DNA from 4 places in the Caballeronia sp. Sq4a genome. Region 1 is predicted to be linked to each of the others. Evidence: predicted binding sites of a transcription regulator. Region 1 holds the regulator's gene; each other region holds the start of a gene.

Region 1 (3,407 bases):
GACGACCTGCTCGATAGCGGCATACGAGAAGACAAGGGGTTGCTGGTTCGATCCCAGCCGGGCGCGCCAAGTCGCACATCAGTCGCTTCGTCGTCATCCCCCACGAAACTCAAGCAACGCAACGCTTTGCCGTTAACCCTACGGCCGGCCGCGCCCATTCCGACCGCGTCGATCGAACAAAAACAAAATCCAGGGGTTCACATGCAGCAGGCCCACCACCCGCCACGCTGGTCTCATGCGTTCGCATGGGCGGCGCTTCGGCATCCCGAACGCGAACAGGCCGCGCTGCGCGTCGTGTTGGGCGCCGCGGTCCTGCTGGCCTACGCTTGCTATGCGTGGCTCGTCCCTTCGCGCGATGCGTCGCTGGTTGCGCAAATCGTCGGGCTCTATGTGGTGTACGGGGCGGTCACGCTGCTCATCGTCAGCCGCATGGCGTCGCCATCGAAGAAGCGGCTCGTCGTCACGACCATCGCCGATCAGGCGCTCGTCGGCGCCGCGCTCGCCGCAGGCGGCGAGACAGCGTTGCCGCTGTTGTGGGTGGTCTTCTGGTTTCTGATCGGCTCGGGCTGCCGTTACGGCAAGCGCACGCTCGCCGTTTCCTGCGCCACCGCGATGACCGTGATCGGCGCGCTCGCGCTCTGGCAGCCGTGGTGGAACGGGAACCCGTCCGCCGCGCTCGGGCTCGCGTTGAGCGTGCTGGCGGCATCGGTGTATCTGACCGTGCTCGTCGATCGTCTCGGCAACGCCAATCGCGATCTCGCGCGTCAGGCATCGACCGATCCGCTCACGGGTCTCGCGAACCGGTATGCGCTGGAACACATCGTCAATCGCACGATGTGCGACGCCACGCAGGACACCGTTCTGCTCCTGATCGACCTCGACGGCTTCAAGGAAGTCAACGATACCTACGGTCACGCAGTCGGCGACCTGCTGTTGCAGCAGTTCGCCAACGTGCTCGCCCGCCGCATGTCCAACAGCGACACCGTGGCGCGCCTGGGCGGCGACGAGTTCGTGGTGCTCGCGCTTCAAGCGCAGAGCCGCACGGCCGTCCTCGCGATCACCGAGGGCATTCACGCGACGCTCGCGTCGATTACGTCGGTGGATGGCCGGCCGGTTTCGGTCTCGGCGAGCATCGGCGCGTGCATGCTGTCGAGCGCCGCCGACGCGCGCCACGCCGACATCCACGCCGTGCTGCGCGCCGCCGACCGCGCGATGTATCGCGCGAAAAGTCTCGGCATCGGCAAAACGGTGTTCGCCGAAGCGCGAGACTTCGAAGCCGGCTAGCGCATTAAGCCTCGACGCTCGTCCACGACTGCTCGCGCAGCTTGGCGCGCAAGCGGGCGACCGCCTGGCTGTGCAGCTGACACACGCGCGATTCGCTCACTTCCATCACCGCGCCGATTTCGCGCAGGTTCAGACCGCGTTCGTAGTAGAGGCTCATCAGCAGCTTCTCGCGTTCCGGCAGCTTGTCGATGGCTTCGATCAACGCGCCGCGCAGGCTGTCGTCGAGCAGCGCGGACAGCGGGTCCGAACGATCGACGCAATAGCGGTCGAGGAACGGCTCGTCGTCGGCGGAGCGGTCGAAGTCTTCGTAGTAGATCAGCTGGCTGCCGTGCAGGTCTTGCAGCATCGACTGATATTCGTCGAGCGGCATCTTCATGTGCTCGGCGATTTCCACTTCGCTCGCGGCGCGGCCGAGGTTCTGCTCGACCTTGTGCACCGCCGATTCCACTTCGCGCGACGTCTTGCGCATGCTGCGCGGCAGCCAGTCGTTCGCGCGCAGCTCGTCGAGCATGGCGCCGCGAATGCGCTGGCTCGCGTAGGTTTCGAACTGCGCGCCCTGATCTTCCTTGTAGCGGCTCGCCGCATCCAGAAGACCGATCATGCCGGCCTGAATCAGGTCGTCGAGATCGACGCTCGCCGGCATCTTGGCGACGAGCTGAAGTCCGAGCCGACGAACGAGCGGCGCATATTTAGTCAGGACGTCCGACTGTGAGAGTTTGCCTTGGGCGTTGTACATCTGAGTCACCTTATTCTTGATCACATCGACGCCGTACTGGTCAATGCATGACTGGAAAACATCGACGCCATGCGCCCCGTCTCCCGTCCGCCCTTGTCAGCCTCGCCAACCGAAAACCGCGCGTCATTCCGGACCTGCGTCTCGCTCCCTGACGGCGCGGGACGCATCGGCCAATGCAGAAGCTCCGCCGCGATCTGCCGGTAGTCGCGCGCCGCGGCTGTCGCCGGGAACGCTTCCACCACGCAGCGCGAGAGCTCCTTCGCCCGAGTGACGCGCGCATCCTCGGACACATACCCTGCCTGCACGAGCGACACGGCCAGATACCGGCTCGCGACGCCCGACAGGTTGTCGAACGCGACCGCCGCGTCGGCCGGGTTCTGCACGTGATTCACGAGCACGCGGAACTGGCCGATCGCATGGGCGTAGTGCAGACGCTTGATGCACGCGTACGCCTCGGTGATCGCGGACGCGGCCACCCGCGTCACGATGAGAAAGTCATGCGCCTGCGCCGCGAGCGACGAGAGCGCGCCGTATCGATCGAGCTGCGCGTCGATCAGAACGATGTCCGCCTGACCGTCGAGCAGCGCGCGGCACTGCGCGGCGTCGTGGCTGATGCGTTCGTCGCGTGGCGCGGCGAGCAGCGAGAAGCCGAACGGCGTGCGCGTCACCGCGTCCTGAAGCGCCTCGCGGCCCGACATCACCGCGGCGAGCGCCCCAGCGCCGGACGTGCCGGCGAGGCGCGCAGCGGATGCCGCGTTCGCCCGCTCGTCGATCACGAGCACGTCCTTGCCATGCACGGACAGCGCCGCGCCCAGATTCACGACCGCCGACGTGCAGCCGATACCCGCCGGCCCGCCCGCCACCGCCACCACGCGCGAACCGCCTCGCGTGAGCAGCCTTCTCAGACCTTCGGCCTGATCGAGCACGAACTTATCCAAAGCGGACCTCATGCAGTTCGGTGGTGGCGCGCGCGGACAATGCGGAGAGCAGTGCCGGCACCTCGTCGTCCTGCGGCACGAAGGGCGAGCCTTCGCGCGGAATGCAGAACGCGCTCTTGATCAGAAAACGCTTGGTCGCGACGTACAGGTTCTCCGGCACCTTCTGCCCGGTCGAGACGTAATGCACCGGCAGCTTGTAGCGGATCACGGTATCGAGCACGCCGCCGAGATTCGTCGCTTCGTCGAGCTTCGTCAGGATGCAGCCCGCGAGCGGCGGCTGGTCGGCCGCGCTCTTGTACGCCTGCACCACTTCGTTGAGCGTGTCGCCGTGGCTCGTCGCGTTGAGCAGCAACAGGCGCTGCACCGGATGACCCGCGCCGCACAGCATCGAAATCTGGTCGGACACCATGCGATCGCGCTGGCTCATGCCGATGGTGTCGATCAGCACG
Region 2 (3,407 bases), 280 kb from region 1:
GCGCGGTGGAAAGCGTCGAATCGTCGATGGACAGCGTGCCGTCGTCCTGAAGATCGATGCCGATCGACGCGAGGTTCGTCGTCGTCGAAGTCGAACCGGAACCCGAATTCACGCCGCTCGTAATGATGCTGGACAGCGAACTCTGAATGCTCTGGAGCATGGAGTCGCCGAGCAGCACGCCGCCTTGCGAGCCGGCGCTTTTCGTGGAGTCGAACGACGACAGCGCGGCGGCCTGGCTCACGAACGAGTTGTACGCGTCGACGAAGGCCTTGATCGTGCTCTTTTCCGTGGTCGTGTCGGAGGACACGGTCAACGTCTGGGTCGATCCGGCCGCCGCCGATGCGAGGTTCAGCGTCACGCCGCCGATCGCGGTCGTGAGCGTGTTGGTCGTGCTCGTGACGGCCGTGCCGTCGACCGTGAGCGACGCGTCCTGCGCGGCCGACGTCTGCGTGTAGTTGCTGCTGCCCGTGCTGTACGAAAGCGACGAATCGACGCCTGCGCCGGCCGTGACCGAAATGGTGTTGGCGGCGCCCGTCGTCTTAGACGCGAGCACGAGATGCTGGCCGTCGGTGCCCGTGACGATGGTCGCGCTGATGCCGGGGTTGTCGCTCGCGGAGTTGATCGACGACGCGATGCTCGCGAGCGTGTTGGTGCCGTCGAGCGTCACGTTCATCGAGCTCGATCCGAGCGAGAGCGAGAGCGTGCCTGTGCCGAAGGTGTCGGTGGCGGCGTGCGCCGTCGACGAAATCTTTTGCGCGCTCGCGATGTTGTTGACCGTGATCGCATACGAACCGGCCACCGCGCTCGTGCCGGCCGTCGCCGTGAGTCCGCTGCCGCTTGCCGTCGCCGTGTACGCGGCGAGTCCGGTGCCGTCGGAAAGACTCTTCAGCGCGGTCTGCACCGATGACAGCGCGGACTTGATCTGCGAGACGGCGGACAGAAGCGTGTTGTCGCTCGCCGTCTTGTTCGCGATCTGCGTGGCCTGAGCGGTGGTCTTCGCGGTGACGAGCGAGGAAACGAGCGTGGATACATCGAGCGTAGAGTTCGTCGCGCCGCTGATGATGGACTGCGCGGCAGCGGCCAGTGTGGCGCTGACGTCGGTACTCGAGGTGGTGGTGGTCATCGGATGCTCCGGACGGACTGCCTTATCTGTTTGCGAGCTTTCGTGAGCGCAGCGCCGATGATGAATGTCGCTGCGCTAACGAAAGCTGGGAGGCGGGCCTCCCAGTGAACTGCCGAACCCCGCCCATCTTGCGGCGGGGTAGGTCACATGCGCTTAGCCGAGGAGCTTCAGCACTTGCTGCGGCATCGAGTTCGCTTGCGCGAGAACCGAGATACCCGCTTGTTGCAGCACTTGAGCCTTCGACAGGTTCGCCGTTTCTTGCGCGAAGTCTGCATCGGTGATGGCCGACTGTGCTGCGTTCAGGTTGGTCGACTGCGATTGCAGGCTGGTAACGGCCGACGTGAAGCGGTTCTGTTCAGCGCCGAGCGTCGATTGCAGCGTGTTGACGGTGTCGAGCGCCGTGTCGACCAGGCTGATCACGGACTGCGCGCCGCTTGCCGTGGAGATGTCGACCGATGCCGAACCGAACAGGCCGGTCTGGCTCATCGCGGTGCTGCCGAAGTCGACGCTCAGCGTCTGGTTCGCCACTGCGCCGATCTGGAAGGCCACCGTCGAGACCGAGCCGGACAGCATGGCTTGGCCGTTGAACGTCGTCTGGCTCGACACGCGGTCCAGTTCGCCGAGACGCTGGGTCACTTCCGTCTGGAGGTAGCCGCGCTGCGTGTCGGAGAGCGAACCGTCGGCTGCCTGAACGGCCAGCTGGCGAATACGCTGAAGGTTGTCCGTCGTGGAGCTGAGGCCGCCCGACGCCGTTTGAATCATCGAGATCGCGTTGTTCGCGTTCGACACGCCCTGGTTCAGCGCGTTGACGTACGACGTCATGTTCGTCGAAATCGCCAGACCTGCTGCATCGTCAGCGGCGCTGTTGATGCGCTTGCCCGACGAGAGGCGGTTAATAGCCGACGACAGCGCGCTTTGCGAACCTTGCAGGTTCTTTTGCGTCGTTTGCGACAGGGTGTTGGTGTTGATGTTCAACATTTCAAATTACCTCGTTGGTAAAGGCGCTACTAGTCTGAGTCTGAATGCGGCGTCGCGATGTTTAATGTGATTCGCTGACTGCCTTACCTAAGGATTTCGGCCCACGGGAAAGAAACTTTAGGCCGAAGATCGAATGCGATTCGAATTTTCACGGAGTCTGCCGGCGCCTTGGCCGGCAGGGCTTAAGAGCAATTACGGCCGGGTCGGCTACACCTTTACAGGCAGCCGGCCCGCTACATCTTCATGAAGCCAGTGCAACCTCGGCCTTCTGAACCCAGGAAAGCGGGCGAAACGTCAGGCGCATCAATTGCCGCGTCTTTCCGGCCATTGCAGGCACATAAATGAGTCCGTTCGGCGACATCTCGAACATGCCGGGTTCGCGCTCGGTCATGCCGTCGTAAATGATCTCGCTCCCAGGCGAGAGCGCGCGCTGACGATCGAACTCAATACGCGTATCCAGCGTATCGGCGGGAAAGGTTGTCGCCGATGCGATCTGCATCCAGCTCATCTCCTGGCCGAACATGAGCGCGACGTCGAAGTCGGAAATCGGCACGACGAGCGAATAGAAGCCGTCGTAAGTCGCGCGCGCGGTCAGCGTCTCGGTCGCGGTTTCATTGCCGCGCACGAAAAGCGCGGGAATTCGCGTCTCGCGGTACGTCGTATCGTCGACGGTGAAATCCAGACGGTGACGGCGCACGGCCATTAGGAAAATCGCCTGGTCGATGCCTGCGTGGCGCATCTCGTACGGATAACCCGGACGAAAACCCTTGCCGATGCTGCGCATATAGAACGGTCCGCGCTGACGAAGCCCTTCGATGCCCGCGTCGTTATCCGCGACGTTGAATGCGTGAATGGACGCCCCGTTGATCTCGAACACCGTCTCGTTGCCGCCGGCCACTTCGTCGCGGTCCGGAAGATACAGTAGGCGAGCGAGGCAGATGGCCGCATCGACGCGTAGTCGTTCAGGCGTCAGGCGGGGAAAGCTGGTGGCCGGCATCGCGGCCATATCCCGGACGAAGCGGACGCAAGCATCCTGGATTTCGCCGCTTTGCGCGATTTGCTTCTCGCTTTTCGCGGATTGGTTGAGAAGCGGCGTGCCGTCGTCCTTGAAGTCATACACGCTGCCGGTTTTGAGCGAGCACATCTGCTCGAAATGGCCAATATGCGCGATCAACATCTCCATCACGTTTTCATCGGCCCAGCGGCTGTCGACGACGCCCGCGCGATCCGCGCGCCAGCCGGGTGTATCCAGCGAAACGAGATAGCGCCCGACGATCTCCACGTCGTAATACTTCTTGAACAGCTT
Region 3 (3,407 bases), 290 kb from region 1:
TAGCCCTTTTCGCCGCCCGCGTACTTCACGGCGTCGGTGTGGCCCTGCACGACGATGCGGTTCGGCACGTCGTTCAACGTCCGGCCGATTTCGCGCAGGATGTCGCGCATGTACGGCTGCACGCTGTTGCTGGAGAGCGCGAACATCGGGCGCTTCTGGGTATCGACGATTTCGATGCGCAGGCCCTGCTGCGTCGACTGGATGCGGATCTGCTGCTTGAACTGGTGCAGCGTCGGATTGGCTTCGAGCGCGGCCATCAGCTTGACCTGGAGGTCGTGAAGACGGGCCTGCTCGCGCCGTTCCAGTTCGCCTTGCGCGGCTTTCAGCAGTTCTTCGTCCGCTTTCGCGGTCGGGCTTTGCGCGAATTGCGTCTTGCCGTCCGAACTGCGGGCATCGCCCGGATCGTTGCTCGAAATGTCGCGCCCGCCGCCGGTGATGATGCTGTTGTCCATGCCGACGCTCTTGCCGCCGACCATCGCCGCCTTGAGCGGCATGTTGAAGTACTCCGCGATGCCGCGCCGCTGCACGGGCGAGGTCGACGAGAGTAGCCACATCAGCAGGAAGAACGCCATCATCGCGGTCATGAAGTCCGCGTACGCCAGCTTCCACGCGCCGCCGTGGTGGCCCTTGCGGCCCGCGACGATGCGCTTGATGAAGATGGGACGGTCTTTTTCGCTGCTCATCGCAGGGCTCCGGTCGGGGTCGCGAAAACGAGGCGCGTCACTTCGCCTTCACCCGGCGCACGTGCTCTTCCAGTTCGGAGAACGACGGGCGCTCGGTGGAGAACAGCACCTTGCGGCCGAACTCGACGGCGATCGCCGGCGCGTAGCCGTTCAGGCTCGCGAGAATCGTCACCTTGATGCACTGGAACATCTTCGTCTGCTCGGCGACGCGCTGCTCCGCGACGCTCGCGAGCGGCCCGATGAAGCCGTACGAAATGAGAATGCCGAGGAACGTGCCGACGAGCGCCTGCGCGATCATTTCGCCGAGAATGGCGGGCGGCTGATCGGCGGAGGCCATCGTGTGCACGACGCCCATCACGGCCGCGACGATGCCGAACGCGGGCATCGCGTCGCCGACTTTTTGCAGCGCCAGCGCGGGCGCTTCGCCTTCGACGTGATGCGTCTCGATCTCTTCGTCCATGAGGCTTTCGATTTCGAACGCATTCATGTTGCCGCCGACCATGAGCCGCAGATAATCGGTCATGAACTCGACGATGTGATGATCCGCGAGCAGCTTCGGGTACTGGCTGAAGATCGGGCTCTTGTGCGGGTCTTCGATGTCGGCTTCGAGCGTGAGCGTGCCTTCTTTGCGCGCCTTCGCGAGCAGCACGTAGAGCAGGCCCATCAGCTCCATGTACACGTCCTTGTTGTACTTGGAGCCTTTGAAGAGCGTGGGAATGACGAGCAGCGTCGACTTGATGGTCTTGACGCCGTTGCCGAGAATGAAGGCACCGATGCCCGCGCCGGCGATCATCAATATTTCGACCGGCTGTACGAGCGCGCCAAGATGGCCGCCTTCGAGCGCGTAACCGCCGAAAACGGACAACAATGTCACGAGCGTTCCAACGAAAATCAGCACAGTCGGGTCCTCAGGGTTGGGAATGCGGATTGGCCGGCGTACATGCGCGGTTAAGACTGTTTACGGCACCCGGCTGGAAAACTTTGGGCGGGCTGGCGGTGGGCGGCGGGCGCGGATGAAAGGCACGGGCGGAGCACGGTTGTTTCGCCGACATAGGCAATAGCGCCTCCCGATGGCCGCGACAGCCGATCGCGCGATCGACTCCGGTCGAAGTCGCGCGACGGACTGGATCAGTCAGACGCACTCACTCGTCGATGCCACTTCGCCGCTTTGAACCGCCGCGTCGACACGCACGACTCCCGGCTCTGTCTGCGCGAGCGCCGGGCGCTTGTCCTTGTCTGCAAGCGAAGCCAGGATCGTGTGGTCGTCGAAACGGAAGCGGCACAGCACGTGACTCGACGTCGCAATCTTCACCGCCTGCGCGAGCGTCAGCGACGACACAAGCTCGGCTACCTCGTCGGACAGCCCGAGGCGATGCATCGCCAGGACGCGGTCTTCCCGAAGCAGCCGCTGCGCGAGCAGCACATACGACAAGTTCACCTCGCGGATTTCCGCGAGCGTGCTCATGGTGGTGGCCGTCATTTTTCCCCCGAGTCATTGCATGGCTGGTCAGGCCCAGCGGGAAACGTTTGCTCGGACGCGCTCAATCGCGAGGCGTCCGGCCCCGCTCGTCTTGTCGCGCCGATTTTCCGACAGCGCGTTGCTTGCCACTATCGGAAAAAGCTGCCGACGCGCCGACAGACTTTCGCCCGAAATCGTGTAGGAAAAGTTCGTACATGCGCAGTCGAATTCGCTGCGCGTCGGCAAACGCCTTTATCGGCAGCGGCCGGACAGACTTGAGGCCGGCGCGGGCACGTCGCGTGCTACGGGGTGCCTCGCCGCTCGCATTGCCAGTCGAAATCGTCTCCTTCGACCGCTTGAGTGCAATTTTTGACTTCGTAACAGCCGGTGTTTCGCGCTGTAACAAGGTTAAGCGATTGAAAAATGACGTGAAATGCCGCTCTCGATCCCGATAATGAACGTAAGGGATAACCCGGTCGAGAGCCGGGCCGATCTTTGGGCGGCGTGAGCGACACACCGCGGCCCGCCCGAATGGCATCGCGCAACGCTCGACCGGAGCGCCACAGCGGTGTCCACACAACAGCTTTCATGGCCCATCGGCGCCGACCGCGCCCCAAGCGGCCACTCAGGAGAGTCACGTTATGCGAATCGCACAAATTGCACCGTTGCACGAAGCAGTTCCTCCGAAGTTTTACGGCGGCACTGAGCGCGTGGTGTCTTACCTGACGGATGCGCTCGTCGACCTCGGCCACGATGTAACCTTGTTCGCAAGCGGCGATTCGCAAACCCGGGCGACGCTCGACGCGGCCTGGCCGCGCGCCCTGCGACTCGATCCCACGATCCGCGATCCGCTCGCGCCGCACATGCTGCTGCTCGAAACGGTCCGCCGCCGCGCGCACGAGTTCGACGTGCTGCACTTTCACCTCGACTACATGCCGTTTCCGCTGTTCACGCAGCTGGACACGCCGTTCGTGACCACGCTGCACGGCCGTCTCGACCTGCCCGAGCTCCAGCCGATCTTCAACACGTTCACGAAGGCGAACGTCGTTTCGATCTCGGACAACCAGCGCGGACCGCTGCCGCAGGCAAACTGGCTGAACACGGTGTATCACGGCCTGCCGGACGATCTGCTGACGCCGCAGCCGCACAAGAAGCCGGAATATCTGGCGTTCCTCGGCCGGATCTGCCCGGAAAAACGCGCGGACCTCGCCATCAAGATCGCGGCTCAGAGCGGTCTGCCGCTGAAGATCGCGGCGAAGGTGGAC
Region 4 (3,407 bases), on a different replicon from region 1:
CGCCATCGTCAGTCAGGTCGTGGACACGATGACCGGCATCGAAGACAGCTCCGCGAGAATCGCCGAGATCATCGGCATGATCGAAGGCATCGCGTTCCAGACGAACATCCTCGCGCTCAATGCGGCGGTCGAAGCCGCGCGAGCCGGCGAGCAGGGCCGGGGCTTCGCGGTCGTGGCAAGCGAAGTGCGCAGCCTCGCGCAGCGGTCGTCGGCGGCGGCCAAGGAAATCAGGGAACTGATCGAGACTTCGGGCAGCCGCGTGCAGGCCGGGACCGAGCTGGTGGCGAGAGCAGGCGACACGATGCAGCGCGTGAGCACCGCGATCAAGCGCGTGACGGACATCATGGGCGAAATCGCTTCTGCCTCGAACGAACAGAGCCGCGGCATCGAGCAGGTGAATCAGGCCATCTCGCAGATGGACGAGGTCACGCAGCAAAACGCGGCGCTCGTCGAAGAAGCGGCGGCAGCCGCCGGTTCGATGGAAGATCAGGCGAAGCACCTGACCGCAGCGGTTGCTGTGTTCCGCACCGCGCAGTCGTTCGTCGCGCCGACGACCGGCAGCTACGAACAGAAGCCGACGCGGCCGTCGCTCCCCAGGAAAGCGCCGGCGGTGACGCGCGCGACGAAGCCTGTCGCCGCGCCTTCGGTAGCGGTCGCGGCCGCCGCTGACGGCGACTGGGCGACGTTCTGAGTCGAAAGGTGTCGCCATGCGGCTGACAAACCGGCGCGCGGATCCGGACGCGCCGACTCACGCAATCTCGCCTTGCAACGAAGAGTCGCAGGGCGAGTTTCTTGTCCGGAACGAGGTAGGTGACATGGTCAAGCAACTGCATGAACTTCGCCGTCGGCTGGCGGCGATGGACAACGATATCGCACAAGAGGCGATCGAGGCGGTCGTCAAAGCTTGCTTCGAGCTGGACGAATTTCTTCGATCGAGTGGCAGTCCGCCGGGCGATACCTCGCATTGCCCGAGCACGTAGTGAGCTAGCGCTGCGCTTGGCCGCGTGCGGTGGGCCATGCGCGGGAAAGTAAAGAGAGAAAGGATTGACAGATGGTTAAAACGGAAATGCGCTTGCTGGTGGTCGACGACTTGACCACCATGCGCAGTTTGATTCGAAAGATGCTGAAGGCGATCGGCTATACGCTGATCGACGAAGCAGTCGATGGCGTGACAGCCCTCGAAAAACTCAAGACGCAGCGATTCGATCTCGTCATTACCGACTGGAACATGCCGAATATGGACGGGCTGACGCTTCTGCAGGAGATTCGCAAGTCCGAGCATCATGCCGACGTTCCGGTTCTGATGGTGACCGCCGAGACCCGGCGCGAAAACGTGATCGCGGCGATTCGCGCCGGTGCGAACGGCTACGTAGTGAAGCCGTTTTCGGAGGCCGCGCTCGCCGATAAGCTGGCCCAGATTGCGCCGCTTCAGCAGACCACCGCGCCGGCAGATCGCAGCGCGTCCGTCTTCGGCGCGGTCTTCATGAACGCGTGACCGGCGTCTTTTACACTTTGTTGCAAACTGTTGCAATTCGCCGGGAGCCTTGTTAGATAAGGCTTTCCGGCGAATCCGGGGGCGTTGCGGCGACCGCGCGGCGCTCCGGATGGTAAAGGTTTCAACGCAGGCACCGTTAAGCATTAAAGCCAGCGAGAACCGAAACCATGAACATCCAGACCATCAAAAACGCAGATTCGTCGACCCAGATCACCGTGAAGCGCGCGACGAGCACCAGCACGAAGCCGGGCGCGAGCACTGCGCACCCGGTCGCGCCCGCCGCTGCGGAAGGCTCGACCATCAGCCTGTCGTCGACTGCGGCGTTGGCTTCCCACTCCTCGGATATCGATACTGCCAAGGTGGAAGCGATCAAGGCGGCATTGAAAGACGGTAGCTATAAGATCGACTCGGCGGCCATCGCCGACGGCATGCTTGGCACGGCGCGGGATCTTCTGCGCGCGACTTCGCGCTAATCAGAGCAGCAGTCATAGCGACGTCGTCTGATCGTGACAGCGGCCAGACGTCCGTCGTGTGCAGTCGGCGCGAGTTCCTCCACCGGCGATGAAGCGACGCCGACCGGCAATCATTCATAGCGCGAACCGCGCGAGTCGGTCCACCACTGTGCGCATGACGCGCTCGCACGAAACTCCCTCCGTTTGAAACGCCTAGGTCTGGTTCGCTTGCGCCCGGCCGATGGCTTTGACCAGAAAGGAGTGTTTTTCGGGGAGCGGCTGATGCGCTCCGTCGCAGATTCGCGCGTCAATGAAGCCGCGCAATCGAAACCGGCTCTCCAATGCCTTTCGAGGATCGTCGGCGACTATGCCTCGACGCCCGCAAGGCACGCTGCACCACGAAAAGTCATCGCCGCACGCGGTGCGCGTTGCGAGCGGCGATGCTGTCGGTTCAGTGTGAAGCCGTCAGTGCTGCCGTGACGAGCCGCTCCTGTTCGCGACGATGCGCCGACAACGAAGAATGCGCGCCCGCCGGCGTCGCGGTGCGGCAGACATCGCGCAAGGCGCAATTGGCCGGAAGCGCGCGCTCCAGCTCATCGCGGACGAATCGCCATGCGCCCTGGTTGCAGTCCTCTTCCTGCGCCCACACGACGCTGCGCAAATGGGTGAACCGGGCAAGCGCGCGCCCGAGCTGCTCATGCGGGAACGGATAAAGCTGCTCGATGCGGATGATCGCCGTCGATTCGTCACGGGCGGCCTCGCGCGCCTCGCGCAACTCGTAGAAGAACTTTCCGCTGCATAGCACGACGCGCTCGACAGCAGTTGCATCGGCGATGCCGTCGTCATCGAGCACGCACTGGAACGCGCCATCGACCATCTCGCACAGCGGCGCATGCGACGCGACGTTAGCGTAGAGCTTCGACTTCGGCGACATGACGATGAGCGGAATCCGGCGCTCCGCCATCGCCTGCTGGCGAAGCAGATGAAACCATTGCGCCGAGGTCGAAGGCACGACGATCCGCATGTTTTCATCGGCGCAGAGCTGCAGGAAGCGGCCGAGATACCCGCTCGAATGCTCGGGACCGACACCCTCGTGACCATGCGGCAGCAATACGGCAAGCGCCGACTCATAGCCCCATTTGAACTCGCCGGCGGCGATGTACTGATCGATGAAGACCTGCGCGCCGTTGACGAAATCGCCGTATTGCGCTTCCCATATTGTCATGGTCGCCTTCGTCTGCACGCTGTAGCCGTACTCGAATCCGAGCACGGCCTCTTCGGTGAGCGGCGAGTTCACGATGTCGAACCGGCCTTGTGCCGCGGCGATCGCACTGAGCGGCACATGACGCTGGCTCGGGACCTCGTGCGCGCCCTGCGCATGCCAGACGGCGTGGCGATGCATGAACGTGCCGCGCCCCACGTCGAGTCCCGATAGCCGGATGTCATGCCCGGCTTCGAGC

Evidence for each region. The regulator FliA, encoded in region 1, starts transcription of late flagellar genes. The targets are predictions, from matches to a motif close to CTAAAGTTTNNNNNNNNNNNGCCGNTA.
Region 2: a site for FliA is predicted at 2,196-2,222, ahead of LDZ24_RS00560 (flagellin domain-containing protein). Genes of this name have one in related genera too.
Region 3: a site for FliA is predicted at 1,642-1,668, ahead of motA (flagellar motor stator protein MotA). Genes of this name have one in related genera too.
Region 4: a site for FliA is predicted at 1,608-1,634, ahead of flgM (flagellar biosynthesis anti-sigma factor FlgM). Genes of this name have one in related genera too.

Annotation. Positions count from the first base shown of each region.
Region 1 is NZ_CP084250.1:2,785,787-2,789,193, forward strand. Features, by position in the region: gene LDZ24_RS13300 (diguanylate cyclase) at 202-1,284, shown strand; gene LDZ24_RS13305 (RNA polymerase sigma factor FliA) at 1,289-2,020, opposite strand; gene LDZ24_RS13310 (MinD/ParA family protein) at 2,041-2,958, opposite strand; gene flhF (flagellar biosynthesis protein FlhF) at 2,951-3,407, opposite strand, start outside.
Region 2 is NZ_CP084250.1:124,779-128,185, forward strand. Features, by position in the region: gene fliD (flagellar filament capping protein FliD) at 1-1,123, opposite strand, end outside; gene LDZ24_RS00560 (flagellin domain-containing protein) at 1,277-2,101, opposite strand; gene LDZ24_RS00565 (HAD family hydrolase) at 2,343-3,407, opposite strand, start outside.
Region 3 is NZ_CP084250.1:137,229-140,635, reverse strand. Features, by position in the region: gene motB (flagellar motor protein MotB) at 1-683, opposite strand, end outside; gene motA (flagellar motor stator protein MotA) at 721-1,581, opposite strand; gene flhD (flagellar transcriptional regulator FlhD) at 1,816-2,163, opposite strand; gene LDZ24_RS00615 (glycosyltransferase family 4 protein) at 2,784-3,407, shown strand, end outside.
Region 4 is NZ_CP084252.1:952,108-955,514, forward strand. Features, by position in the region: gene LDZ24_RS28075 (methyl-accepting chemotaxis protein) at 1-691, shown strand, start outside; gene LDZ24_RS23950 (hypothetical protein) at 816-980, shown strand; gene LDZ24_RS23955 (response regulator) at 1,052-1,495, shown strand; gene flgM (flagellar biosynthesis anti-sigma factor FlgM) at 1,663-1,968, shown strand; gene LDZ24_RS23965 (2-oxoglutarate dehydrogenase E1 component) at 2,399-3,407, opposite strand, start outside.